DNA from 4 places in the Klenkia sp. AC732 genome. Region 3 is predicted to be linked to each of the others. Evidence: predicted binding sites of a transcription regulator. Region 3 holds the regulator's gene; each other region holds the start of a gene.
The links. Region 3 encodes LexA, which represses DNA repair genes until DNA is damaged. Its sites were predicted from a motif close to TCGAACANNTGTTCGA; they were not measured.
Positions count from the first base shown of each region.

Region 1 (5,771 bases), on a different contig from region 3:
ACCGTGGCGCGCAGCAGCGGCAGCTCCTGCGGGGTGTCCAGGTCCCGGCCGGCCAGCTCGTGGCGGACGTCGTCGAGGGCGGCGGGGTGCCCGGCCAGCAGGGACAGCGCCCGCCAGACCGCGATGCCCGCCGCGTCGTAGGCGAAGAGCCAGTGCGCCACCTGGGACGCCGCGGCGACCCGCCCCGAGGGGTGGCCGGCGCGGACCTCGGCGGCCAGGCTGCCGGGCTCGGCCCGGTCCAGCCACCCGTCGATGCCGTCCAGCAGCTGCCGGCGGCCCGCGTCGTCGGTGCGGTGCAGGTAGGCCCAGTTGGCGTGCGCCCGCAGGCGGCCGAGCAGGTCGGTCAGCTCCGCGTCGTCCCGGGCGCCGTCGCCGAGCACGACCCGGCGCACCGCCCGCCACCACCCGACGGCGAAGCGGTCCCAGTCCAGCTCCCCGCCGTCCGCCCCGTCAGCCCCGGCCACCTCGCCCAGCAGCCTGGTGACCTCCTCGCGGACCACGGGCACCAGGTGCGCGCCGACCGCGTGCAGCGGACGGTCCATCTGGAGGACGGACTCGTTCCAGGCCCGGCGCTGTGCCCTGTCCTCGCCGCGGCTGATCAGCACGCCCTGGGGCTGGAAGTGCGCCAGTGCGGCCCGCTTCTCCCGGGTGGCCGGGGCGAAGGGCTCCGGTGACCCGTCGAGCAGCCGGACGACGTCCTCCCGGTCCAGCACCAGCGCGACCTCCCGGAACGGGATGCGCAGCCGCAGCGGTCCGGGCCCGTGGGCCTCGCGCGCCCGGTGCAGGGCATCGGCGGCGCGCCGGTCCACCCCCAGGCGTCCGGCCGGTCCCAGGACCCGCGGCCGGCGCAGGATGATGCCCTGGGCCAGCATCGGGGCGAGCACGCCGGTGGCCAGGCGCAGGGTCTCCCGGGCCGAGGCCCGGGGGAGTCCGGCGGGGGTGCTGGGTGTCGTGCGGTGCTGGCTCAGAGCTGCTCCCTGCGGTCGGGACGGCGGGCCGTCCGCGGAGGTGCCCGACCCTCCGTGGGGGGTCGGGCACCTCTGTCCGGGGTGGGTGGCGGCGGGCTCGGCCGGCCCCGGGACTCGGGGTCACCGTGCCCCGGGGCGGCCGGGACCATGCGTGGGCAGGTGCCTCAGCGCACCCCGCTCATCAGTCTGCTGATGCCCGGCGCGGCCACCGCCAGGACCACGCCGAAGACGATCGCGACCCCGCCGAGCACGCCGAAGTACGTCGTCTGGCCCTCGACCGTGTAGTTCCCGGCGAGCACACCGGCCAGTGACGTGCCGATCGCCGTCGACAGGAACCACAACGCCACCATCTGGGTCCGGTAGGCCGCCGGGGCCAGCTTGGTGGACAGCGACAGGCCCACCGGGGACAGCAGCAGCTCGGCCACGGTGAAGACCAGCAGGACCCCGACCAGTCCCAGCAGCGGTGCGCTGTTCGGGGTGGAGCTGGCCATCGGCAGGAAGAGCAGGAACGCCACGCCCATGACCGCGGTCCCGGCCGCGAACTTCACCGGGGTGGCGGGCTGGCGGCGGCCCAGCTTCGTCCACAGCGCCGCGAAGACGCCGGACAGCGCGATGATGAAGACCGGGTTGATCGACTGCACCCACGACGCCGGCACCGTCCACCCGAAGAGGTCCCGGTCCAGCTGGTCGTCGGCGTAGAGCGCGACCACCGTCGACTGCTGCTGGTACAGCGACCAGAAGGCGACGCTGGCGGCGAACATCGGGATGAACGCCAGCACCCGGCGCCGCTCGGTGCGGTCGATGCGGGAGCTGCGCAGCAGCTGCGCGAAGTAGCCGACCGAGACCACCACGCAGACCCAGACGACGACCGTGGCCAGCCGCTCGGCCCGCAGCACCCCGGTCGTGGCCAGCGCGACCACCGCCAGGACGGCGACCACCAGCCCGGCGAGCCACCGGCCGCGCTCGGCCGCGGGCAGCGGCGAGGGCACCTCCCGGCCGGTGCCGGCCAGGCCGCGCCGCCCCCAGGCGTACTGGGCCAGGCCGGCGGCCATGCCGATCGCGGCCAGCCCGAAGCCCAGGTGGAACCCGATGGTCGACTGGGCCAGCCCGGTGAGCAGCGGCCCGACCAGCGCCCCCACGTTGATGCCGAGGTAGAACAGCGAGAACCCGGCGTCCCGGCGGACGTCGTCGGCGCTGTAGAGCAGCCCGACCAGCGTCGTGGCGGTCGCCTTCACCCCGCCACTGCCCAGCGCGATGAGCACCAGGCCGGTGCCGACGCCGCCCGGTCCGGGCACCACCGACAGCGCCAGGTGGCCGACCATCACCACGACCGCGGACCAGAAGAGCACCCGCTCGGGGCCCAGCAGCCGGTCGGCCACCCAGCCCCCGACGATGGTCGAGAGGTAGACGGTCCCGCCGTAGGCGCCCACGATGCTGGCCGCGGTCGAGGTGTCGATGCCCAGGCCGCCGTCGCGGACGGAGTAGGAGAGGTAGTACAGCAGGATCGCCTGCATCCCGTAGAAGCTGAACCGCTCCCACATCTCCACGCCGAACAGGTGTGCCAGGCCGCGCGGTTGCCCGACGAACGTCTTCTCCTCGATGGCCCGTCCCGGGACTGTGGTTGTCACGAGCAACCAGTGTCCACCTGCCCGGGTGGCCGCGCACGCCACCCCGGGTGGTCGTCCTGCTCCCGCCGGTCACCCCACTCCTGCTGGTCACTCCACTCCTGCTGGTCACCCTGCGCAGGCCAGCAGGGCGGCCTGGGGCGTGGTCTCCGGCCCGGTGGCCGGGCGCTCCCACCGCCGGCGGACGACGAACCCGGCGTCGGCCAGCTGGTCGGCCAGCTCGTCCGGGTCCAGTCGCCACAGCTCCAGGTCGACCGGGTGGCCGTAGGCGCGGTCCCGGCGGACGTGCTCGGTGCCCGCCTGGCAGGCGATCACCAGGTGGCCGCCGGGCACCAGCACCCGGCGCAGCCCGGCGAGCACCCCGGCCCGGTCGGGCGGGGCGACGTGGATGAGGGAGTACCAGGCCAGCGCGCCGGCCAGCGACGCGTCCGGGCCCGGCAGGGCGGTCAGGGTGCCGACGCCGAAGCGCAGCTCCGGGTGGGCCCGCCGGGCGACCGCGACCATGCCGGGGGAGAGGTCCAGGCCGTGGGCGTCGAGCCCGAGGGCCTGCAGGTGGGCGGTCACCCGGCCCGGACCGCACCCGGCGTCCAGCACCGGGCGGGCCGCGACCCCTGCCGCGACCCCTGCTGCGATCCCTGCTGCCGTCCCTGCCGTGGCCCCTGCTCCCGGCCCCGCTCCCGATCCCGGCCGGACCCGCGGTCCGTCGCGGACGGCTGCGGCGAAGGCGGCGAGGACCTCGCGGTCCCACGGCTGGGCGGCCAGGTCGTCGGCGAGCAAGCGGGCGTAGTCGTCGGCGACGGTGTCGTACGCCGCGCGCACCCGGGTCTCCAGATCGGTCACCCGCGCAGGGTGGCGCAGGGGTACGACGTTCCCGGCGCGGGTGGCGGAGGCCGTCCCGGACTGGTCCACCGGGCCGACCCCGTGCAGCCCGGTGCGCGGACGTCAGGCGAGCGGGCCGAAGAGCGTGGTCGGGGGTGCGTCGGGGGCCGGCAGGGCGTCCAGGACGGGCAGGAGGTGGCGTTCCTCGAACGCTGAGTGCGACTCGGTGATCGCGGCGAGCCCGTCCAGGTGGATCTGCAGCCGGGCCGGCGGTGCGCCGGCGGCCATGGCCGCCTCGAGGTCGGTGACCAGCAGGTCCATCAGGTGGTGGTCGTGCTGCAGCTGGTCCAGCACGCCGGCCAGGTCCGGTCGGGCGCGCCGGACCCCGGGGAACAGCGCGCCGTCCTCGCCCCGGTGGTGGCCGGTCAGCGCGGCGCAGGACCCGTGGCAGAAGAGCAGCAGGTCCCCACGGAGCCCTGGTGAGGCGTCCGGTGAGGCGTCCGGCGGGGCACTCGGCGGGGCACTCGGCGGGGCACCTGTCGGGTGGTCGTCGACCGCGTCGGGCTTCGTCCCCTCGTCGGGGGGGTCCCGGGCGACCTGCAGCGCGCGGCGCAGGCGTCCGTGGACGGCGCGCAGCTCGCTGGACAGTGCCCGGGTGCGGTCTGTCGGTCGGTGGTCGATGGTCGATGGGGCAGCAGGGCAGGGGTCCCGGGAGTGCGGCGACAGGGCCCGGCGCCCGCGTCGGTGGCTCCCGCGCGTCGTGCGGCGCGCCGTCCACACCCCGGCCGGTCGGCTTGACGCCTCCTCCGCACTCCGGTCTACTCGTCCCTGTTCGAACACGTGTTCGAACAGCTGGCGAGGGGATGCCGGTTGCGTCGCGGGGAGCGGAGTGTGTCATGAGCCGGGTGCTGGTCGGTGCGGGTGGCCGCGTCGGTGAACAGGTGCAGGTCGAGCGGGGACCCGTGGGGCCGGTCCAGTTCTGGCGCGGGGAGAGCCGCTACGAGGTGGGCGAGCTGCTCGACCACTGGGTGGAGACCTCCCCCTGGTGGCAGCGCGGGCCGGCCGCCGGTGGCGGCGGGGGCGCCTCGGCCGACCTGGTCGCCACCCGGCAGGTGTGGCGGGTGGAGGCGGTGCGTGCCGGGCGGTCCCGGATGAGCTTCGCCGGGGTGTTCGACCTGTCCTGGGAACCGGCCGAGAACTGCTGGCTGCTCGTCCGGGTGCACGACTGATGGGCGCCGTCCGGGTGCTCTCGCCCCGTCAGCTCGAGCTGGTCCCCCCGCTGCCCCCGGCGGCATCCCAGCTGCTGGGTCAGGCCCACCGCGGCCTGGCCGAGGCGGCCGCCTGCCCCGACGCGGGCTGGCGGTACGCCACCGCGCACCTGGCCGCGTTGCGTGCCGCGGCGGCGGTGCTGGCCGCCCGCACCCGTCCCGAGTCCGGGCGCCGCCGGCCGCGCAGCGCCTGGGTGCTGATCGGGCAGGTCGCCCCGGAGCTGGGGGAGTGGGCCTCGTTCTTCGCCGCCGGTGCGGCCAAGCGGGCCGCGGCCGAGGCCGGGCTGACGCACGCGGTCACCGAGCGGGAGGCCGACGACCTGGTGCGCGACGTCGGTGCCTTCCTGGCCGTGGTCGAGGCCACCGTGGCCCGGCCGGTGTCCGACACGGCTGCCCACCCGGCCCCGCCGACAGGAGACGCGACCCCGGCCCCCACGGCCGTGGTCACCCGACTGCGGACGACGTGAGCGGGGTCCCCCGACCGGGGACGACGGACGGTACGGAGGGGTCGGCGTGAGCGACCCCTTCGTCCACCTGCACGTCGCCTCCGGGTACTCGATGCGCCACGGCGCGAACCACCCAGCCGACCTGGTCGCCCGGGCGGCCGACCACGGCATGGGCGCGCTCGCGCTCACCGACCGGGACGGTCTCTACGGCGCGGTCAAGTTCGCGCTGGCCTGCCGGGCGGCCGACGTCCGACCGCTGTTCGGCGTCGACCTCGCCGTGGACCCGCTGGCCGGTGGGGAACCGGCCGGTCTGCGGTCGGTGCCCGACGCGGTGTCCGGCTCCGGTCGGCCGGGTGGTGGTGGTCGCCCCGGTGGGCGGGTGCCGCCCACCGCCGCCCGCCCCTCGGGCCCGCTGCGCGGGCGCGCCACGAACACCGCCGACCGCGCTGGGCACCCCTCCGCCGGTGCCCGCCGGTCCCCGGCGCGCGGGGGCGCCGCGGTCGACCCCCGGCACCCCCGGGTCGTCTTCCTGGCCCGTGACGGGGCCGGCTGGCGGTCGCTGTGCCGGCTCACCAGCGCCACCCACCTGGGCGGCACCCGGGGTGAGCCGGTGAGCTCGCTGCGGCTGGCCGCCGAGCACGCCAC
Region 1 covers NZ_CEEDOS010000047.1:6,979-12,749, forward strand. Annotated here, with positions in the region: gene AC0IVP_RS18690 (cytochrome P450) at 1-884, opposite strand, end outside; gene AC0IVP_RS18695 (peptide MFS transporter) at 1,133-2,596, opposite strand; gene AC0IVP_RS18700 (class I SAM-dependent DNA methyltransferase) at 2,702-3,433, opposite strand; gene AC0IVP_RS18705 (hemerythrin domain-containing protein) at 3,536-4,192, opposite strand; gene AC0IVP_RS18710 (DUF6504 family protein) at 4,309-4,641, shown strand; gene AC0IVP_RS18715 (SAV_6107 family HEPN domain-containing protein) at 4,641-5,147, shown strand; gene AC0IVP_RS18720 (DNA polymerase III subunit alpha) at 5,194-5,771, shown strand, end outside.
Region 1: the regulator LexA is predicted to act here: its motif matches at 4,245-4,260, upstream of AC0IVP_RS18710 (DUF6504 family protein).

Region 2 (5,771 bases), on a different contig from region 3:
GGGCGTCGCACCACCAGGTGGGTGCGTCGCAGCCGGCGAAGACGCAGCCGCCGTCGCGGGCCTCGGCCGCCTTCCGGATGTGCGCGGGCACCAGGCGCTGGGCCCGTCCCACGTTCAGCGGCATCCCGTCGGGTCCGAAGAGGACCCGGGTGACGATCGAGTCGCAGGACAGCTGCTGGACGACGGTGTTCGACACCGTCTGCCCGGAGCCGAGCCGGGCGGCGTCGCGGACCAGGTCGGTGTCGAGCAGGTTCTCGGCGGAGACGGTGGCGGCGACCTGGGCGCGGTGCTTGCGCAGCACCGGGACGTCGTCGCTGCACGCGAGCTGGACGTCGGCCAGCTGGACGAGGGCGTCGCCCATCTGCTGGGCGTGGCTGCGGTCGTCGTCGGCGACCCGGCCGGCCTGCTGGAAGGCGGTCAGCACGGTGGCCACCTTCTCGAAGCCGAGGGCGTCCAGGCGGCCGTGGATGCTGCCGCCGCCGCCGGGCGAGGGGGTCAGGTGCAGCTCGCGCTGCCGGGTGGGGTCGGGCTCGGGGCCGTCCGGGTCGATCCAGTCGAGCAGCCGCCTGGTGACGGCGGTGAGCGTTCCTGGTGCGGTGCCGGTGGCGGTCCCGAGCAGGGTGCGCTCGACCGCGGTGACGTCGGCGCCCATGGCCTCCGCGGCCGACAGCCGGGCGGGCGTGGCCACCGCGGCGACGACCGCGGTCTGGTCGGGGGTGACCCGGCCCTCCGCGGCGGCCGCGGCCCACTCCGCCAGCCGTTCCAGGGTGCGGCCGGCCCGGACGGTGCGCGCCGCGGTGGCCGGTGAGACGTTGAGGTGGCCGACCTGCCAGGCGGCCATCGACCGGTGGCCGTCGAACTCGGCGGCCTGGGCGCACTCGGCGGCACGCACGGCCCGGGCCCGGGCGGTGTCGATGACGCTCTGCGACCTGGTGAGCCCGCGCACCCGGGCGAGCAGCGCCGGCGCCTGCAGGGCGGGACCACCGGCCGGTGGCTCAGGGTCCACCAGGCCCAGAGCGCCGGCCAGGACGGCGGCGACGTCGGCCGGGAGCTCGAGCGACAGCTGCCGGGCTGCGTCGCGGGCGGCCGCCCGCTCGGTCGCTCGCCGCTCGGCCAGCGCCACATCGTCCTCACCCCACGGCTGCCAGACGTCGGGGGCGGCCGTGCGCGTGACGCCGGGACCCTCGTCCAGACCCATGCCACCTCCTCGTCGACTCGAACGTGTGTACGAATCGTACCGCTTCGGCGGTCGGTCGACAAGGGTGAACGTGCAGCTCAGCGGCCTGTCCGGAGGTCGGGCGGACGTGTGCGCGTCGTCGGGCGGCGGGGGTCACGCCCGCGAGGTGGTCGTCCCGCCCCTCGGCTGGGAACCTGGAGCGGGTGACGCAGCGCAAGCCGGAGGGCATGCCCTTCGAGACCTGGGTGGAGCACCAGATCCGCACGGCCGCCGAGCGCGGCGACCTGACCGACCTGCCGCTGTCGGGCAAGCCGCTGCCGCGCCGGGACGGGCCGGAGGACTCCTACGCCTGGGCGCTGTCCTGGGCGCGTCGGCAGGAGCCGGACGCGAACTTCCTGCCGCCGTCCCTGGCGCTGCGCCGGGAGTACGACGACCTGCCCGCGCGCCTGCTGGAGCTGACCAGCGAGGAGCGGGTCCGGGCCGCGATCGGTGAGTTCAACGACCGGGTGGCGGCGGCCTGGCGGCAGCCGCTGGACGGGCCGCCGATCGTCGTCCCGATGCGGGAGGAGGAGCCCGCGGTGGAGGCCTGGCGGGCCTCGCGCCCCCCGGAGCCCGAGCCGGTACCGGCACCGGTCGACCCGCCTCGCCGGGTCTCCCGGTGGCGCCGCCGACCCCGGTGACGGAGGACGACGCGCTGGTCGGGCTCACGGCTCTCGGCGTCGTCGCGGTCTAGCGTGGTCGTGATGGCGATCGACGGACGGTGGCGTCTCAGCGCCCCGCAGCTCCCCGCACAGGGGCCCGTCGTCCCCCCGGTGGTGACCCCGCGGCTGCGGCTGCGTCCGGTCCGCCCCGCGGACGGGGACGACGTCGTCGCGCTGCACGGGGACCCCGAGGTCATGCGCCACCTGGGCGGCGGCCGGCCGGTGCCCCCGGCCCGGGTCCGCGGCCTGGACCTGCCCCGGCTGCTGGCCGACTACGGCCCGGTGCCGCTGGGCTGCTGGGCCGCCGAGGACCGGGCCACCGACGAGTTCGTCGGCTGGTTCGAGCTGCGCCCCATGGTCGGCGGCAGCGCCGACGCCGTGGAGCTGGGCTACCGGCTGCGCCGCTCCGCCTGGGGGCGTGGGCTGGCCACCGAGGGCGCCCGCGCGCTGGTGGACGCCGTCTTCACCGCCACCGACGTCGACGAGGTCGTGGCCACCACGATGGCGGTCAACACCGGCTCCCGGCGGGTGATGGAGAAGGTCGGCCTGACCTGGCGCCGCACCTACACCGAGGAGTCCCCCGACCAGATCCCGGGGGCCGAGCACGGCGAGGTCGAGTACGCCCTCTCCCGGGAGGACTGGCGGCCGCTGCGCCCGCAGGCCTTCCACCGTCGCCAGCCCCGCCGCTGGCCCCCGCGCCGCGGCTGAGCGGACCGCTCAGCCGCGTCGGTGCAGCCCGACGACGGCCCAGGCCGCCAGGGACGGCGCGTCGGTGAACCGGCCGTCGAGGACCCGGGCCACCAGCTCGGCCTCGGTGACGAAGGCGTGCACCATGTCGGCCTCGCTGGCCTCCCGGGCGGTCGGGCCCGGGGTCAGGTCGGTGGCCAGCCACACGTCGAACTGCTGGGTCATGATCCCCGGCGCCAGGTCCAGGTGGGCCAGGTGCTCCAGGCGCCCGGCCCGCAGCCCGGTCTCCTCGGCCAGCTCCGCGCGCGCCAGGTCCTCGGCGGTGCCCGAGGCGCCCGCCGGCCAGCCGCCCTGCGGGAACTCCCAGGTCCGCCGGTCCACCGGGTGGCGGTGCTGCTCGACCAGCCAGAAGCCGTCCCGCTCGGCCGGCACGACCATCGCGAAGTCCGGCCGCTCCACCACCCCGTAGACGCTCGTGGACCCGTCGGCCAGCTCGACGACGTCCTCCCGGACCGTCGTCCAGGGGTTCCGGTAGACCTCGCGACTGCTCGTGGTGCGCACCCGGTCATCCTCCCGGGGCGCACGGACGGTGTGCGCGGTGACCCGCTCGGGTGACGACGCGGCCACTGGCTGCGCAAACGTACGATCCTGATCCGTAAGGTCCTGGGTGAGGTCCAGAAACGGCCGACGACGGGGCGAGACATGCGCGGGCTGGCAGGGAACGGGTCCTTCGACGACCTGGCAGGGGTGCTGGACGCCGTCCCGGCCGCGACCGTGGTGCTCGACGCCGGGCTGACGATCCTCGCGGTCAACCGGTCGTGGCGGGAGAACGGCGGCCGGATGCTCGCCCCGGGACTGGTGCCCTCCCGCACCGGGGCCTCCTACCTGGGTGCGCTGGGCAGGCTGGTCTCCGCGGACGACCAGGCCGCGGTGCTCGCCGGGCTCCGCCGGGTGGTCGACCACGGCGAGGTCCCGCCGGCCCTGCGGATCTGCGTGCGCGGCTCCCGCCGCACGGTCTGGGTGCAGTGGCAGGCCGCCCCGCTGGACCACGGGACCACCGGGCCGGCGGTCGTCGTGACCCACACCGACGTCACTGCGCTCGTGCACCGGGAACAGCAGCTGGCCTGGCAGGCCGACCACGACCCGCTGACCTCGCTGCCCGGCCGGGCCCGGATGCACAGCCTGGTCGCCGACGCCGTGCACGGCCGGGACCGCACGGCCCTGCTCTTCCTCGACGTCGACGGCTTCAAGACCGTGAACGACTCCCTGGGACACCGGGTCGGGGACCAGCTGCTCACCCAGGTCGCGACCCGGCTGGCCGCCCGCACCCGACCCTGCGACACCATCGGCCGGCTCGGCGGGGACGAGTTCCTGGTGATCGCCCGCGACTGCGACGCCGAGGGCGCGCTGGCCGTCGCCGAACGACTGCGCGAGGCCTTCAGCGAGCCGTTCACCGCCGGCGGGGTCCGGCTGGTGCTCACCGCCAGCACCGGCATCGCGGTCAGCCCGGTGGCCACCGGGGTCCGCGACCCCGACGGCGTCATCGCCGACGCCGACGCCGCCCTCTACGCGGCCAAGGCCGCCGGCCGGGACCGCGCCGTCGTGTTCACCAGCGCCCTGCGCGACGCCGCCCGCTGGCGCCTGGAGGTGTCCGGCCGGATGCAGGAGCTGACCACCTACGAGGAGCTGGAGGTGCACTACCAACCGGTCGTGCACCTGCCCTCCGACCGGGTCACCGGCGTGGAGGCCCTCGTCCGCTGGCGGCACCCCGAGCGCGGCCTGCTCTACCCCGACGCGTTCGTGCCGGTCGCCGAGGAGACCGGCGCCGTGGTGCCGATGACCCGCTGGCTGCTCGGCGAGGTGTGCCGGCAGGCCGCGGTCTGGGCCGCCGCCGGCACCCCGGTCGTCGTGGGCGTCAACATCAGCGCCCGGCACTTCTGCGGCGGCACCCTGGTCGACGACGTCGTCACGGCGCTGGACGCGGCCGGCCTGCCCGCCGGTCAGCTGGTGCTGGAGCTGACCGAGACCGCCCTGGCCGACGACGCCAGCCGGGTCGCCGACCAGCTGCGGGAGATCGACGCCCTGGGGGTCGGCATCGCCGTCGACGACTTCGGCACCGGCTGGTCCACGCTGGCCCGGCTGCTCGCGCTGCCGCTGGACACCCTCAAGATCGACCGGTCGCTGCTGGCGGCGGTGGACGGGCCGGAGGCGGGGAAGGCGCAGGCGGTGCTCGCCGCCATCGTCGCCCTGGCCGAGACGCTGGACATCCGGGCCCTGGCCGAGGGCGTGGAGACCGCCGAGCAGCTGGCCCGGGTGCGGGCCGCGGGCTGCGTCTTCGCCCAGGGCTGGCTGTTCGGCCGGCCTGCCCCGGCCGCCGAGCTGGGCCCGCGGCTGGCCCGGCTGACCGGTCGGCGACCGCACGGTGCGGCAGCCGCCGGGTGAGCCGGCCGTCCGCCGGGCTGGGATCATCGCCGGCGTGGACAGCAGCCCGCCCCGTCGCCGCTCCCGGCGGGCGACGTCACCGGCCGGGCCCCCCAGCCGGGTGGTCCTCCCGGACTCGGGACACGCGCCGGTCCCGCCCACCCGGCACACTGCGGGGGTGACGGTGACCGCTGACCCCGACGTGCAGCCCGACGCAGACCCCGTCGTCCTCGACGCGACAGCCCCCGGCGCGGCCGGTCGCCCGGCCCTGGACCTGCTGGTCTGGGACGCCCCGAACATCGACATGACGCTGGCCACCGTGATCGGTGCCCGGCCGACCGCCGCCTCCCGCCCGCGCTTCGACGCGATCGCCGCCTGGTTCGTCGGCGGTGCCGGGGAGGCCGGTGCCGGCGGCGCCGACGACGTCGAGGCCTGTGTCTTCGCCAACGTCCCCCCGCAGCACGTCACCACCCTGCGCGGCTGGGTCGAGGCCCTGCGCAGCTTCGGCTACTCGGTCTTCGCCCGACCCAAGAGCCGCCCGGACGACGACATCGACCAGTCGATGCTCGACCACATCGAGGTCCGCGCGCACAGCCACCAGCTGCGCCGCCTCGTCGTGTTCTCCGGTGACGGCCGCAACTTCCGCGAGCCGCTGGAGGAGCTGGCCCGGGCCGGCACCGAGGTCGTCGTCGTCGCCTTCTCCGAGGTCGCCGGCTACGCCAGCACCTCGGACCTGCTGCACTTCGTGGACATCGAGGACGTGCCCGGCGCGTTCGCCGCCCCGC
Region 2 covers NZ_CEEDOS010000025.1:60,110-65,880, reverse strand. Annotated here, with positions in the region: gene AC0IVP_RS13530 (HNH endonuclease signature motif containing protein) at 1-1,198, opposite strand, end outside; gene AC0IVP_RS13525 (DnaJ family domain-containing protein) at 1,381-1,857, shown strand; gene AC0IVP_RS13520 (GNAT family N-acetyltransferase) at 1,921-2,586, shown strand; gene AC0IVP_RS13515 (NUDIX domain-containing protein) at 2,596-3,126, opposite strand; gene AC0IVP_RS13510 (putative bifunctional diguanylate cyclase/phosphodiesterase) at 3,268-5,007, shown strand; gene AC0IVP_RS13505 (NYN domain-containing protein) at 5,165-5,771, shown strand, end outside.
Region 2: the regulator LexA is predicted to act here: its motif matches at 1,216-1,231, upstream of AC0IVP_RS13530 (HNH endonuclease signature motif containing protein).

Region 3 (5,771 bases):
CCCGGCCGGGTCGTCCGTGCCGACGGCCGGGTCTGCCACGACGGGGTCCGGGACGGCCCGTGGCCGGCCCGTGCCGGGCACGAAGCTCCCGGTGGCGGCGAGCGCGTGCGCCCGCCGCATCTCGGTGATCTCCTTCTCGAAGTCCGCCGCGGAGGTGAAGGAGCGGTAGACGCTCGCGAAGCGCAGGTAGGCGACCTCGTCGAGGTCCCGCAGGGGCCGCAGGATCGCCAGGCCCACCTCGTTGCTGGGCACCTCGGCCGACCCGGTGCAGCGCACCGCGTCCTCGACCTGGGCGGCCAGCACGGCGAGCTGGTCCTCGTCGACCGGGCGGCCCTGGCAGGCCCGTCGCACACCCGCGATGACCTTGGACCGGTTGAAGGGCTCGGTCACCCCCGAGCGCTTGACGACGGCGAGGACGGCCTCCTCGACGGTGGTGAACCGCCGACCGCAGCCGGGGCAGGACCGCCGGCGACGGGTCGTCGCACCCTCGTCGGTCTCCCGGGAGTCGACGACCCGGCTGTCCGGGTTGTGGCAGAACGGGCAGCGCATCGCGGTGTCTCCTCTCGGGTCCGGGCGGGTCGGTGGGGGCGTGTCGGGCAGGTCCTCCGGCAGGTGCCGTGGCACCGTGCCCGGGCGACTCCGCGGGGCGTCTGTGGACGATCCCGGGGACATCCGGTGGACAACCCGGGGGCTTCCTGGGGACAACCCTGTGGATGGAACGACATCTGTGTAACTACTAGATGTTGTGGTGAGAGTAGCCCCGCACCCCTACTGGTGTGCAACCCCTGGTGCGCGTGTCGTCTTCCACCACTACCTGTTGTGGTCGACCCGCCCCGCCAGGCACCCCGACCCCACCTGCACCGCAGCTCGCACAGCACCTGACAGCAGCCCCCGCCGCGGCTGGCGAGAACCGTGGCGGACGTCGGCGCGTCGCGCGCCGGGGCGGTCATCAGGCGAGCCGGTGTGCCCCGGGGACCGACCCCGAGGCCCACGGCGGACGGCACGTGTGACCACCAGGAGACCGACGCCCGGAGGAAGGGCCGGGCCGGGCCGACGGGCCACAGCGCACGCCGGGGCGGGGCGAGGCGTGACGGAAAGAGGCGGGCCTGAGCGAGGCGGCCGGTGCGCGGCGGGTCGGAACGAGGCGGGACGGAGCAGCGGGGCCTGGATCGCAGCCATCCGAGCGCCCTCCTGCGGGGACCCGAGCCGGGCCGAGGACGGCGACGGGACGGACGAGCACCAGTGGCGGGGACGCGTGGAGGTGTGCTCCCAGAGGGAGGCGCAGGCCGCGAGCGTGGGGCAGCCGGGAGCACGGGAGGGCGGGCGACAGGACGTGGTGGTGACCGGGGGCCTCACCTGGCCCGGGACCCGGCTCGTGAGCAGCGCGGCCACGCCCTCGTGACAGCGTCTCCTCCAACCCCGATCGGAGCGCCGACCGGGCGGCGCGCGGGTGCCGGCCGGACTCAGGGGACGAGCAGCACCTGCCCGGGCACGAGGCCCGCACCCTCGAGGTCGTTGGCCGCCCACAGCGCGTCGACGACGCCGCGCGGGTCCTCGTCCGGGGCGATCGCGCTGGCGATCGACCACAGGGTGTCCCCCGGCTGCACCACGACGCTGCTCTCCCCCGCCAGCGCCAGCCCGGGGCCCTGCGGTCCGACGACGGCCGGACCCAGCAGGGCCGCCAGTCCGAGACCGCCCACGAGGACCAGGCCGGCGACGACCCGGCGACCACGGCGGGTCAGTCGCAGGGGTGCGACCGGTTCGTGCTCGACCGACGACCGGGACCCGCGGTCCGACCTGCGGACCGGGAAGGGCAGGACCTCGGCGAGCCGCTCACCGGTCCCGGGAGCCCCACCCGGGGCCGCCTGCTCCGGGAGCTCGACCGGCGACTCCCCGGCCGCCCGGGCCGACCCGACCGCGCGCACCCCGCCCGGGCGGTCCCCCGCGGCGAGCAGGGCGCGGCCGGCCGGGTGGTTGCCGCGGGGAGAGGGAGTGCTGCGCTGCGTGGTGGCCATCGTCATCGCTCCTGGTGGGTCGCCGACGTCGGGGGGAGGTGATCGAACGGGTGTTCGATTCGAACGTCTGTGCGATGTCTACCCGAGGGGTCCGACAAAATCGAGCGGACACGGCGTGTCCTTCGAACACCTGTTTGAACGACGGCGCCGAGGGGGTTACTGTCCGTGTCGATCACGACGGCCACCGTCGCGCCGGGCGGACCCTCACGGGAGCGCCCGGAGGACGGGTGTCCGGCCGTCGGCCAGAGAGCTGCGGGGACGCAGCCGGCGAGGAGGACACGTGGCGGTCGAGGGCACACCGGGCGACGGCGGCACGGCGACGACCAAGCGGTCGACGGCGACGCGGCGGGCCAAGGCGGCCCGCACGCCGGCCACCACCGGGGCCGCCGAGGAGGCGACCGGCGCGTCGGTGCGGGAGTTCCCCGACCGCAGCGAGGCCGGCGACGGCCTGACCCAGCGTCAGCGCCGCGTCCTGGAGGTCATCCGCGACTCGATCGAGCGTCGCGGCTACCCGCCCTCCGTGCGCGAGATCGGGGAGGCCGTGGGCCTGTCCTCGGCGTCCTCGGTGGCCCACCAGCTCTCGGTCCTGCAGAAGAAGGGCTGGCTGCGCCGGGACCCCAACCGGCCGCGCGCCCTGGACGTCCGGCTGCCCGGGGACCACCCCGACGCCGACTCCTCCCCCGCCGCGCTCGCCGGGGCGGGCGCCGGCAGCGGCGTCGACGACCCCAGCGCCCCGGTGCCGACCTACGTCCCCCTCGTCGGCCGGATCGCCGCCGGTGGCCCGGTGCTGGCCGAGCAGGCCGTGGAGGACGTCTTCCCGCTCCCCAAGGAGCTCGTCGGCGAGGGCACGCTCTTCATGCTCAAGGTCACCGGCGAGTCGATGATCGAGGCCGCCATCTGCGACGGCGACTGGGTCGTCGTCCGCCAGCAGGCCACGGCCGAGAACGGCGAGATCGTCGCTGCGATGATCGACGGTGAGGCGACCGTCAAGACCTACAAGCGGCGCGACGGCCACGTGTGGCTGATGCCGCACAACCCGGCCTTCGAGCCCATCCCGGGGGACGACGCCACGGTCCTGGGCCGTGTGGTGACCGTCCTGCGTCGCGTCTGAGGCAGCTGGAGCACCCCCACCGGCCTCGGGTCGGGCGCCTCGACCGGCGTCCGCCCCGTGGCCCAGGAGGTCAACGGCGGCGGAGCTTGCCCGTCGTCCAGACCAGCACCGCCGCGGCGACCGCTGCGATGAGCCCGGCCGTCCAGGGCGACAGGCCGGTGCTGCCGTCCTCGGTCAGGGTCTGCGCGGAGACGGCTGCCGGGCCGGTGGCTGCAGCCGGAGCGAGCGCGCCCACAGCCGGGACGACGGTCACCGCGGCCGGGAGCCCCTCGCCGGAGACCACGAGACTGCGCCCGTCGGCCGCGAACGTGACGGCTTCGCCCTGCGGGGAGTCCGGCAGCGCGACCCGGGCCGGCGGCGTCGCCAGGGCGCCTGCGACGTCGGAACCGGCCAGGGGCCAGACCAGCGCGTCGGTGTAGGTGCGCACCGCCACAGCGGCGCCGTCGGCACTGACCGCGCCGCCGGTCACCATCAGCTGCCCGGCGCGGCCCACCGGGCCGCCCGACGTGCCGGTCAGCTCCAGCGTCAGGTCCCCGACCCGCTCCAGCGCGACGGTAGTGCCGGCGTCGAGGGCCGTGGCGGGGCGGTAGACGCCACTGCTGCCCAGCACCTCCTTGGTCACCAGGTAGGGGGTGCCGTCGGGGGCGAGGAGCAGCGCCTCGGAGTCGTGCGCGCCGTCGGGGTAGGAGAGCCTGAAGACCTCCGCGGCACCGTCGGGGCGCAGCGCGATCAGCGCGACGGTCTCCCGGGTGGCCCGGTTGTCGCCGGTGTCGGCGATCCAGACGGTCCCGTCGGCGGCGAGCGCCATGTCCTCGGGGTCGTAGGGGTCCACGGCGGCCGTGCGCTCGGCGACGACCGCGCAGGCGGCGTCCAGCACGTACACGGTGACGGCGTCCCCGCCGTCGTTCATCGCCAGCGTCGTGTCACCGGAGGTGGCCAGCCCGGAGATCTCCGGCAGGCGCGCATCGGTCACCGAACACGGTGTCGTCGGCTCGCCGTAGGGCGCGACGGTCTCCTCGGCGGCGGCGGTGACGACCTCGCCGGGCGCCTGGGCCAGCCCCGGGGAGAGGAAGGACCCGGGGAGGAAGGGGCCGAGCAGGAGGCCGGCGGCCGCGAGGGTCGCCACCAGGGCCCTCGACCGGCGGACGGGGGCCTCAGACAGTCGGTCGACCGGCTCGGGCACGTACGAAGCGTGACAGGACGATTGCGTCGAGTGCGTGCACCACGCCCAGCAGGACGAGGCCCACAGCCGCCCCGACCACGGCATCGGTGACCCAGTGGAAGTCAAGGGCCACCATGGCCACACCCGTCACAACGGGACCGAAGACGCTGAGCACCCAGAGGCCACGCTGGACCGCTGCGGGGAGACCGGACTCGACCGCCTGCCACCGGGCCACGCCCCACATCAGGACGGCGTTGGCGACGTGCCCCGAGGGGTACGAGGCGCCGTCGCGGTGGAAGAAGGACCCCGGGTAGGCCGGGGCGGTGCGGCCGGTGCCGAACTTGAAGGCGTAGACCACCGCGGTCAGCAGGGCCAGCGCGACCAGCACCCGGAGCAGCGGGACGATCGTCCGCTGCCGGATGCAGGTCCACCCCACCAGCACGGCGAGGACGAGCAGGATGGTGACCCGCCCGCCGGCCTGGGTGAGGACCCACACCGGCCAGTAGAGGACCGAGTCACGCAGCCCCCAGGAGCTGACGACCTCCGAGACCTGCAGGTCCATCCGCTCCAGCGTGCCCCGCGCGAGCAGGTCGACCGTCACGAGCACGGTGACCACGACCGCCAGCCCCACCGACCACCAGGCCGGCCGGCCCACGCCGATGACCGCCGGTCCCCGGGACGGGGCAGCGGCAGGGGCGGTCGTCACCTCGCCACCGTACCGGCAGTTCCGTGACCATCCCGTGACCTCCCCGCCGCCGGGCGACGGCGGGGAGGTGCCGGGGTCAGCCGGTCGCCGTCAGGCGACCGGGGCCACGAACTCGCCCAGGGCGGCGGCGAGGGCGCCGTCGACACGGGCGTGCAACCGGGTGCCCTCGGAGGAGAAGTCCTCGCTGAGGACCTCGCCGTCGCGGTGGACCCGGGCGACCAGGTCACCCCGGTCGAAGGGCACGAGCACGTCGACGTCCACGTCGGGGTGCGGGAGCCGGGCGGCGATGACGTCGCGCAGGGCCGCCATCCCCTCCCCCGTGCGGGCCGAGACCCAGTGCGCACCGGGCAGCGCCTGACGCAGGGTGAGGACGTCGTCCTCGTCCATCGCGTCGATCTTGTTCACCACGATGAGCTCGGGCACCGAGGCCGCGTCGATCTCGGAGAGCACCACGTGCACCGCGTCGATCTGGCCCAGCGGGTCGGGGTCGGAGCCGTCGACGACGTGCACCAGCAGGTCGGCGGCGGCCACCTCCTCCAGCGTCGAGCGGAAGGCGTCGATCAACTGGTGCGGCAGGTGCCGCACGAAGCCCACGGTGTCGGTGAGCGTGTAGTCCCGGCCGTCGGGCGTCTCGGCCCGGCGGACCGTCGGGTCCAGGGTGGCGAAGAGCGCGTCCTGGACCAGGACACCGGCGTCGGTGAGCTGGTTGAGCAGGCTCGACTTCCCGGCGTTGGTGTACCCGGCGATCGCGACCGAGGGGGTCTGGTTGCGGTCCCG
Region 3 covers NZ_CEEDOS010000026.1:12,259-18,029, forward strand. Annotated here, with positions in the region: gene nrdR (transcriptional regulator NrdR) at 1-549, opposite strand, end outside; gene AC0IVP_RS13605 (LysM peptidoglycan-binding domain-containing protein) at 1,464-2,015, opposite strand; gene lexA (transcriptional repressor LexA) at 2,296-3,126, shown strand; gene AC0IVP_RS13615 (hypothetical protein) at 3,197-4,252, opposite strand; gene AC0IVP_RS13620 (phosphatase PAP2 family protein) at 4,281-4,994, opposite strand; gene hflX (GTPase HflX) at 5,085-5,771, opposite strand, start outside.

Region 4 (5,771 bases), on a different contig from region 3:
AGGGTCACCGGGACGCCCTCGGCGGTGCCGGTGAGGTCGCCGAAGCTGGTGGTGAGGTCGCTGCGGACGATGCCGCTCTGGCTGAGGACGTCGGGTCCGTTCGACCCGTCGCCCGGGTAGGGCCCGGCGGTCTCCTCGGGGATCTCCCCCGCCGCGGTCTCCGCCGACGCCGACGCCGTCGAGCTGCTGGTCGAGGCACCGCACGCCGCCAGACCCACGGTGGCGGCGCCGATGCCCAGGAAGCCGAGCACCCGGCGCCGGCTGAGCAGCGTGTCCAGGTCGAAGCGGAGTCCCTGGTCGACGACCTCGTCGTCGGGGCGGGCCAGCGGGCGGCCCTCGTAGGCCGTGTCGGTGCTCATGTCGTCTCCCCGGGTGGTGGGCGCGGACCCGGCCGGGTCCCGCGGTGTCGTGGACGACGGTGCGGGGAGACGCTCGGTGGGTGGCGTGCGTCCGCTGTGCGTCCCCCGTGAGCGGCAGACCGTCGGACCCCTCGGCGACACTGGCCGGGTGCTGCGCTCCGTCGTCCTCGTCCGCCGAGGGGACGACGTGGAGGCCCACGAGGACGGCACGGTCACCCGGCTGGGGCGGGAGGACCTGCCGGCCTGGGTTGCCGCCCGCGAGCCCGGGCACCCCCGCTGGGTCTGGGACGACGCCACCCGCTGGTACCCCGGTCTGCTGGCCGCCGGGGTGCGGGTGGAGCGGTGCACCGACCTGCGGTTGTGCCACGGCGTGCTGCGCCGCTCCGCGCACGTGGACCAGACGCTGCTGGCCGGGGCGGACACCGACGGCTGGGACGCCCTGTCCCCGGTGACCGCCGACGAGCCGGCGCTGTTCGCGTTGGCCGACCCGGCCGACCGGCTGGACCCGATCGCCGAGCTGGCCCGGCAGCAGGCCGCACTGGCGGCGAGCCCGGAGCGGCGCCGGCTGGGTCTGCTGCTGGCCGCGGAGTCTGCGGGTGCCCTGGTGGCGGCGGAGATGCAGCACGCCGGGATGCCGTGGCGGGCCGACGTGCACGACCGGCTGCTGCGGGACCTGCTGGGTCCGCGCCCGGTCGCCGGGCAGCGCCCGGCGGTGCTGGAGCGGCTGCTGCCGGAGATCCGGGCGGCGTTCGGGCAACCGGCGATGAACCCGGACTCCCCCACCGACCTGCTGGCCTCGTTGCGCGCCGCGGGTCTGGAGGTGACCGACACCCGGTCCTGGACGTTGCGGGAGATCGAGCACCCCGGTGTCGAGCCGCTGCTGCGCTACAAGAAGCTGCTGCGGCTGATGCACGCCAACGGCTGGTCGTGGCTGGACGCCTGGGTGCGGGACGGCCGGTTCCGGCCGGTGTTCCTGCCCGCCGGCGTGGTCACCGGCCGGTGGGCCTCGCAGGGCGGGGGTGCGCTCAGTGCGCCGGTGCAGCTGCGCCCGGCGGCGGTCGCCGACGAGGGCTGGCGGTTCGTGGTCGCCGACGTCGCGCAGCTGGAGCCGCGGGTGCTGGCCGGGATGAGCCGGGACGCCGCGATGGCCGAGGCCGCCCGGGCCCGAGACCTCTACCAGGGCATGGTCGACAGCGGCGCTGTGGAGACCCGTACCCAGGCCAAGCTCGGCATCCTGGGTGCCATGTACGGCGGCACCCGCGGGGAGAGCGGGGCCATGCTGCCGCGGCTGACCCGCCGCTACCCGGCCGCAGTGGGGTTGGTGGAGCAGGCCGCCCGGGCCGGTGAGCGCGGCGAGGTGGTGTCGACGCTGCTGGGCCGGGGTTCACCCCGTCCGGGCCCGTGGTCCCGGGGGGACGCCGACGACCCGGCGACCGGGCGTGCGGCGGACTCCCGGCGGCGGGCCTGGGGCCGGTTCACCCGGAACTTCGTCGTGCAGGGCACCGGTGCCGAGTGGGCGTCGTGCTGGCTGGCCGACCTGCGCAACCGGCTGTGGCGGCTGGGCGATGGCCTGCTGACCGACCGCCCGCACCTGGTCTTCTTCCTGCACGACGAGGTCGTGGTGCACACCCCGGCCGCGCTGGCCGACGACGTTGCCGAGGTGGTGCGGGCCGCCGCGGTGGAGGCGGGCCGGCTGCTGTTCGGATCGTTCCCGGTGGACTTCCCGCTCGACGTCGCGGTGGTCCGCTCGTGGGCCGACGCGGACGCCCCCCTCGACCCGGCAGCGGAGGACGGGAACCTGCCGGCAGAGGTCCCGGACACCGACGTCCGGGCCGACTGATCCCGGCGCGGCAGCTGGTCCCTGATCCGGCCCCGGTCTCAGGAGGGCGACGGGGCGTGGACGCGGCACGCGCCGCCGCCAGGGCTCAGAACGGCGGCTCGTCGTGGACCGGCGCAACCCCTGCGACCTCCCGCCCCTGAGCCGCCCGGCGAGCTCTCGCCACCTCGAGTTCGGCGCTGATCTCGGCCGCGACGCCGGCGCGCTCCGCGGCGGTGGCCCGACGGCGGGCACGCTCCTCGGGAGTGGGGGTGCGGTACTGCCGGGGGGTGCGGCCGAACAGCTCGGTGAACGTGTCCGGCTGGGTGCCGGCCGCCACGTGCGCCTCGGCGACGGCCACGGGCCGGGTGGTGCGGGTCCGTCCGCCGGGCGGGGTGACGTGCAGGGTCCCGTCGGCGTCCATGGCGAACGCCCAGCCCGGAGCGTGGGTCTTGAGCCGGTGGTGCCGGCGGCAGAGGCAGGCCAGGTTCGTGACGCACGTCGGTCCGCCGGCCCCGGGGTCGTGGTGGTCGCGTGGGACGACGTGGTCGAGGTCGACGAGGTCGGCTGGTCGGTGGCAGCCGGGGAAGCGGCAGTGCTGGTCGCGGGCCTTGACGAAACGGACCTGCGCGGCACTCGGCACGTACCCCTGGACCTCGGGCGGTGGACCCAGTCCCGCGCCACGACGGTGTGCGGAACGCGCCTCGGACGGTGACGCGACCGCCCGCAACCGGCCGGCGCTGTCGACGACCTCGAACCAGACCTGACCCCCGTCGACCCGTCCGCCGGTGCGGTGACCGGCCAGGGCACCGGACCGAGCCAGCAGCTCGGCCACCGCGACCGGACCGACGCTCAGTCCACCGATCGACGCCGTCCCCGGCGTCCGTGGCCCTCGCGCAGCCGCGACTGCGTCCAGGGCCTCGGCCCCCGCAGCGCACGGCGCCGGACCCACCGGTGCGGCAGCTCCCGCGGTCAGGACGGGAGCCAGGTGGTCGGGGTGGTCGTCGCGGTGGTCGTGGAGGTCGGCCAGGTCCACCCGCAGGCGCAGCTGCCAGCTGGCGCGGGCCACGTCCTCGGGGAGCGTCTCCCAGGGCCGAGTCAGCAGCTGGCGCAGCGCGTCCACGCGGAGCTGCCCGATCGGGCGGCGGTCACCGCCCTTCCGCATCACCGCGGCCATGGCGTCGACCACGGACTGCATCGCGGCGGCGTCGGCGGCGTCCAGCAGGTCGGCCCGCAGTCCCGCGAGGCCGTCCCCGGACCCCGCCGTCGTCACGTTCTGCTTCCGCCGGCGGCGCTCGGCCCGCCGTGCGGCCTCCGCCGGGTCCGCGGCGATCAGCGCCCCGGCCACCCGGTCTGCGAGTGGGGTCGGGCCCAGGCCCTCGCCGATCCAGGCGAGGCCCAGGGCCGCCACGTGGTCGACGACGTCGTCGTCCATCCCGCCGCCCGCGGAGCGCTTGCGGTGGCCGAGGGCGTCGACCAGCACCTGGCACCGCCGGACGTCGATCTCCCCGTCCGCCAGGGCGGCCCACACCCGCGGCAGCTGCTCGGCGAGCACCCGCTGCTCGTCCACCAGCGCCGAGGCGGACCCGACGCTGATGCCCAGCACCACAGCGACCTCGTCGGCCACCCAGTCGTCCGGCCGGTCCGGGGTGGACGGGTCGTCGGCGCGGGCACCGGGCAGGCGTTCCTGGGTCGGCTGCAGGGCGGCGAGCCGGGAGACAGCTGCTGCCTGCAGCGCGTGCAGCTGGGCCTGGGCCTCGGCCACGTCGCGCAGGACGGCGTGCACCGCGGCGCGGTCGCTGCGTCCGGTGACCAGCAGCTCCGCCAGGCGGGTGGGCCGGACGCTGACGTCGGCCGGCAGGAGCCCCGCAGCCACCTGGGCGACCCGCTCGGCCTCCAGCACGGTGGCCCGGGCAGCAGCTGAGGTGAACACCTCGACCTGCCTGACACCGAGGGAGACGCCGAACCGCGTCCTGGTCACGACCTGCTCCACGTCCCACCTCGCGCTCGGTTCGAACACCTGTACGAACCCTAACGCACCTGTCGCGTCCGGACAAGGCAAACGTGCAGCTCAGGACGAAGGCAGCCGACCGCTACGCCCGTGCTCACTCCGCCGCGGGAGAGGGACGGCCTCAGCGTGTCGACCTGTTCGCCCACCCACGGAGAAGGCCGGCTCGGGGCGGCGGATGCAATCACCAGGGACACCAGACCGACTGCTGACGCGACTCTCCCGCCGGGAGTCGTCCGGGCAGGACTGCGGGACGGCGCAGGTGGATCGCGGACCCGGGTGGACGGGGCGACAGGGTGGCCCGCCGAACGCGCCCCCGGTCGCAGAGCCCGGCCGCCGGACTGCACGGGACGGGGGCAGAGACAGCCCGGCCCTAGGCTGCGCGGGTGCCGTCCGACCGGGTCCAGCAGCTGGTCGACGCGCTGGCCGAGCGGCTGCAGCGCTCGGTGGTCGTCGACGACCCGCAGGTCCGGATGCTGGTCACCAGCCGGCACTTCGGCGACGAGGACGACGTCCGGGTGCGCGCGGTGCTGCAGCGCGACGCCGGGCCCGCGGCCGTGGCGCACGTGCTGGGTTCCGGGGTCGCGTCCTGGCGTCAGGCGGGCTGGATCCCGGCGGAGCCCTCGATCGGGATGCACCCGCGCTGGTGCGTGCCGTTGCGCTGGCAGGGCGAGCTGCTGGGCCTGCTGATGGTCATCGACGTGGCGTCCGCGCTGGCCGACGACGAGGTCGCGGTGATCGGGTCGGCCGCCGGCGAGCTGGCCGCGGTGCTGGTCGGCGACCGGCACGCCGCCGACGCCGCGACGGCCGCCCGGGACGCCGTCGTCACCGCGCTGGTGGGCCGCGACCCGGCCGCCCGGACGGCGGCGCGGGCCGAGCTGGCCCGGACCGGTGCGCTGCCCACGGGCCGGCACGTCCGCGCGGTCGTGCTCGCCCTGGACGGCGTCGCCCCCGCGGACACCGAGCACGGCCGGGCCGCGGTCCGGCGCGGCCTGGTCGCGCTGACCTCACGGTCGGCGGGCACCGTCCTCGGGGCCGTCACCGACGCCGGCGGCAGCGCGTTGCTGGTGACCGCCGGCCCGACGGAGGACGCCACGGTCGCCGGCCTCGCGGGCCTCGCCGTCGCGGAGGTGGCCGCGGTGGCCGCCGGCCGGTTCGGCTGCGTCGCCGGCACCGGCCCCGCCGTCGAAGGGCTGGACCGGGCGTGGACGTCGCACCGACAGGCCGAGCTGGCCACCCGCGCGGTGCCCCGGTTGGCACCCGGGCCGGTGGTGGACGCCGACGGGCTGGGCGTGGCCGGCGTGCTGCTGCGGGTGCCCCGAGAGGAGTGGGACGAGACCGCACTGCCCGTGGAGCTGGCCGCGCTGGCCGCCGGGGACCCACAGGGCCGGCTGACCGACACCCTCACCGCCTGGCTGGACGCCGGCGGCAACGCCCCGGCAGCCGCCGACGCCCTGCGGGTGCACCGCACGACGCTGCACCACCGGCTGGACCGGGTCCGCGAGCTCACCGGCGCCGACCTCGACGACGGCGGCACCCGGCTGCGCCTGCACCTGGGGCTCACCGTCGCGCGGCTGCTGGACGGCTG
Region 4 covers NZ_CEEDOS010000007.1:112,571-118,341, forward strand. Annotated here, with positions in the region: gene AC0IVP_RS05115 (dioxygenase family protein) at 1-359, opposite strand, end outside; gene AC0IVP_RS05120 (bifunctional 3'-5' exonuclease/DNA polymerase) at 508-2,199, shown strand; gene AC0IVP_RS05125 (HNH endonuclease signature motif containing protein) at 2,285-4,156, opposite strand; gene AC0IVP_RS05130 (PucR family transcriptional regulator) at 4,570-5,771, shown strand, end outside.
Region 4: the regulator LexA is predicted to act here: its motif matches at 4,188-4,203, upstream of AC0IVP_RS05125 (HNH endonuclease signature motif containing protein).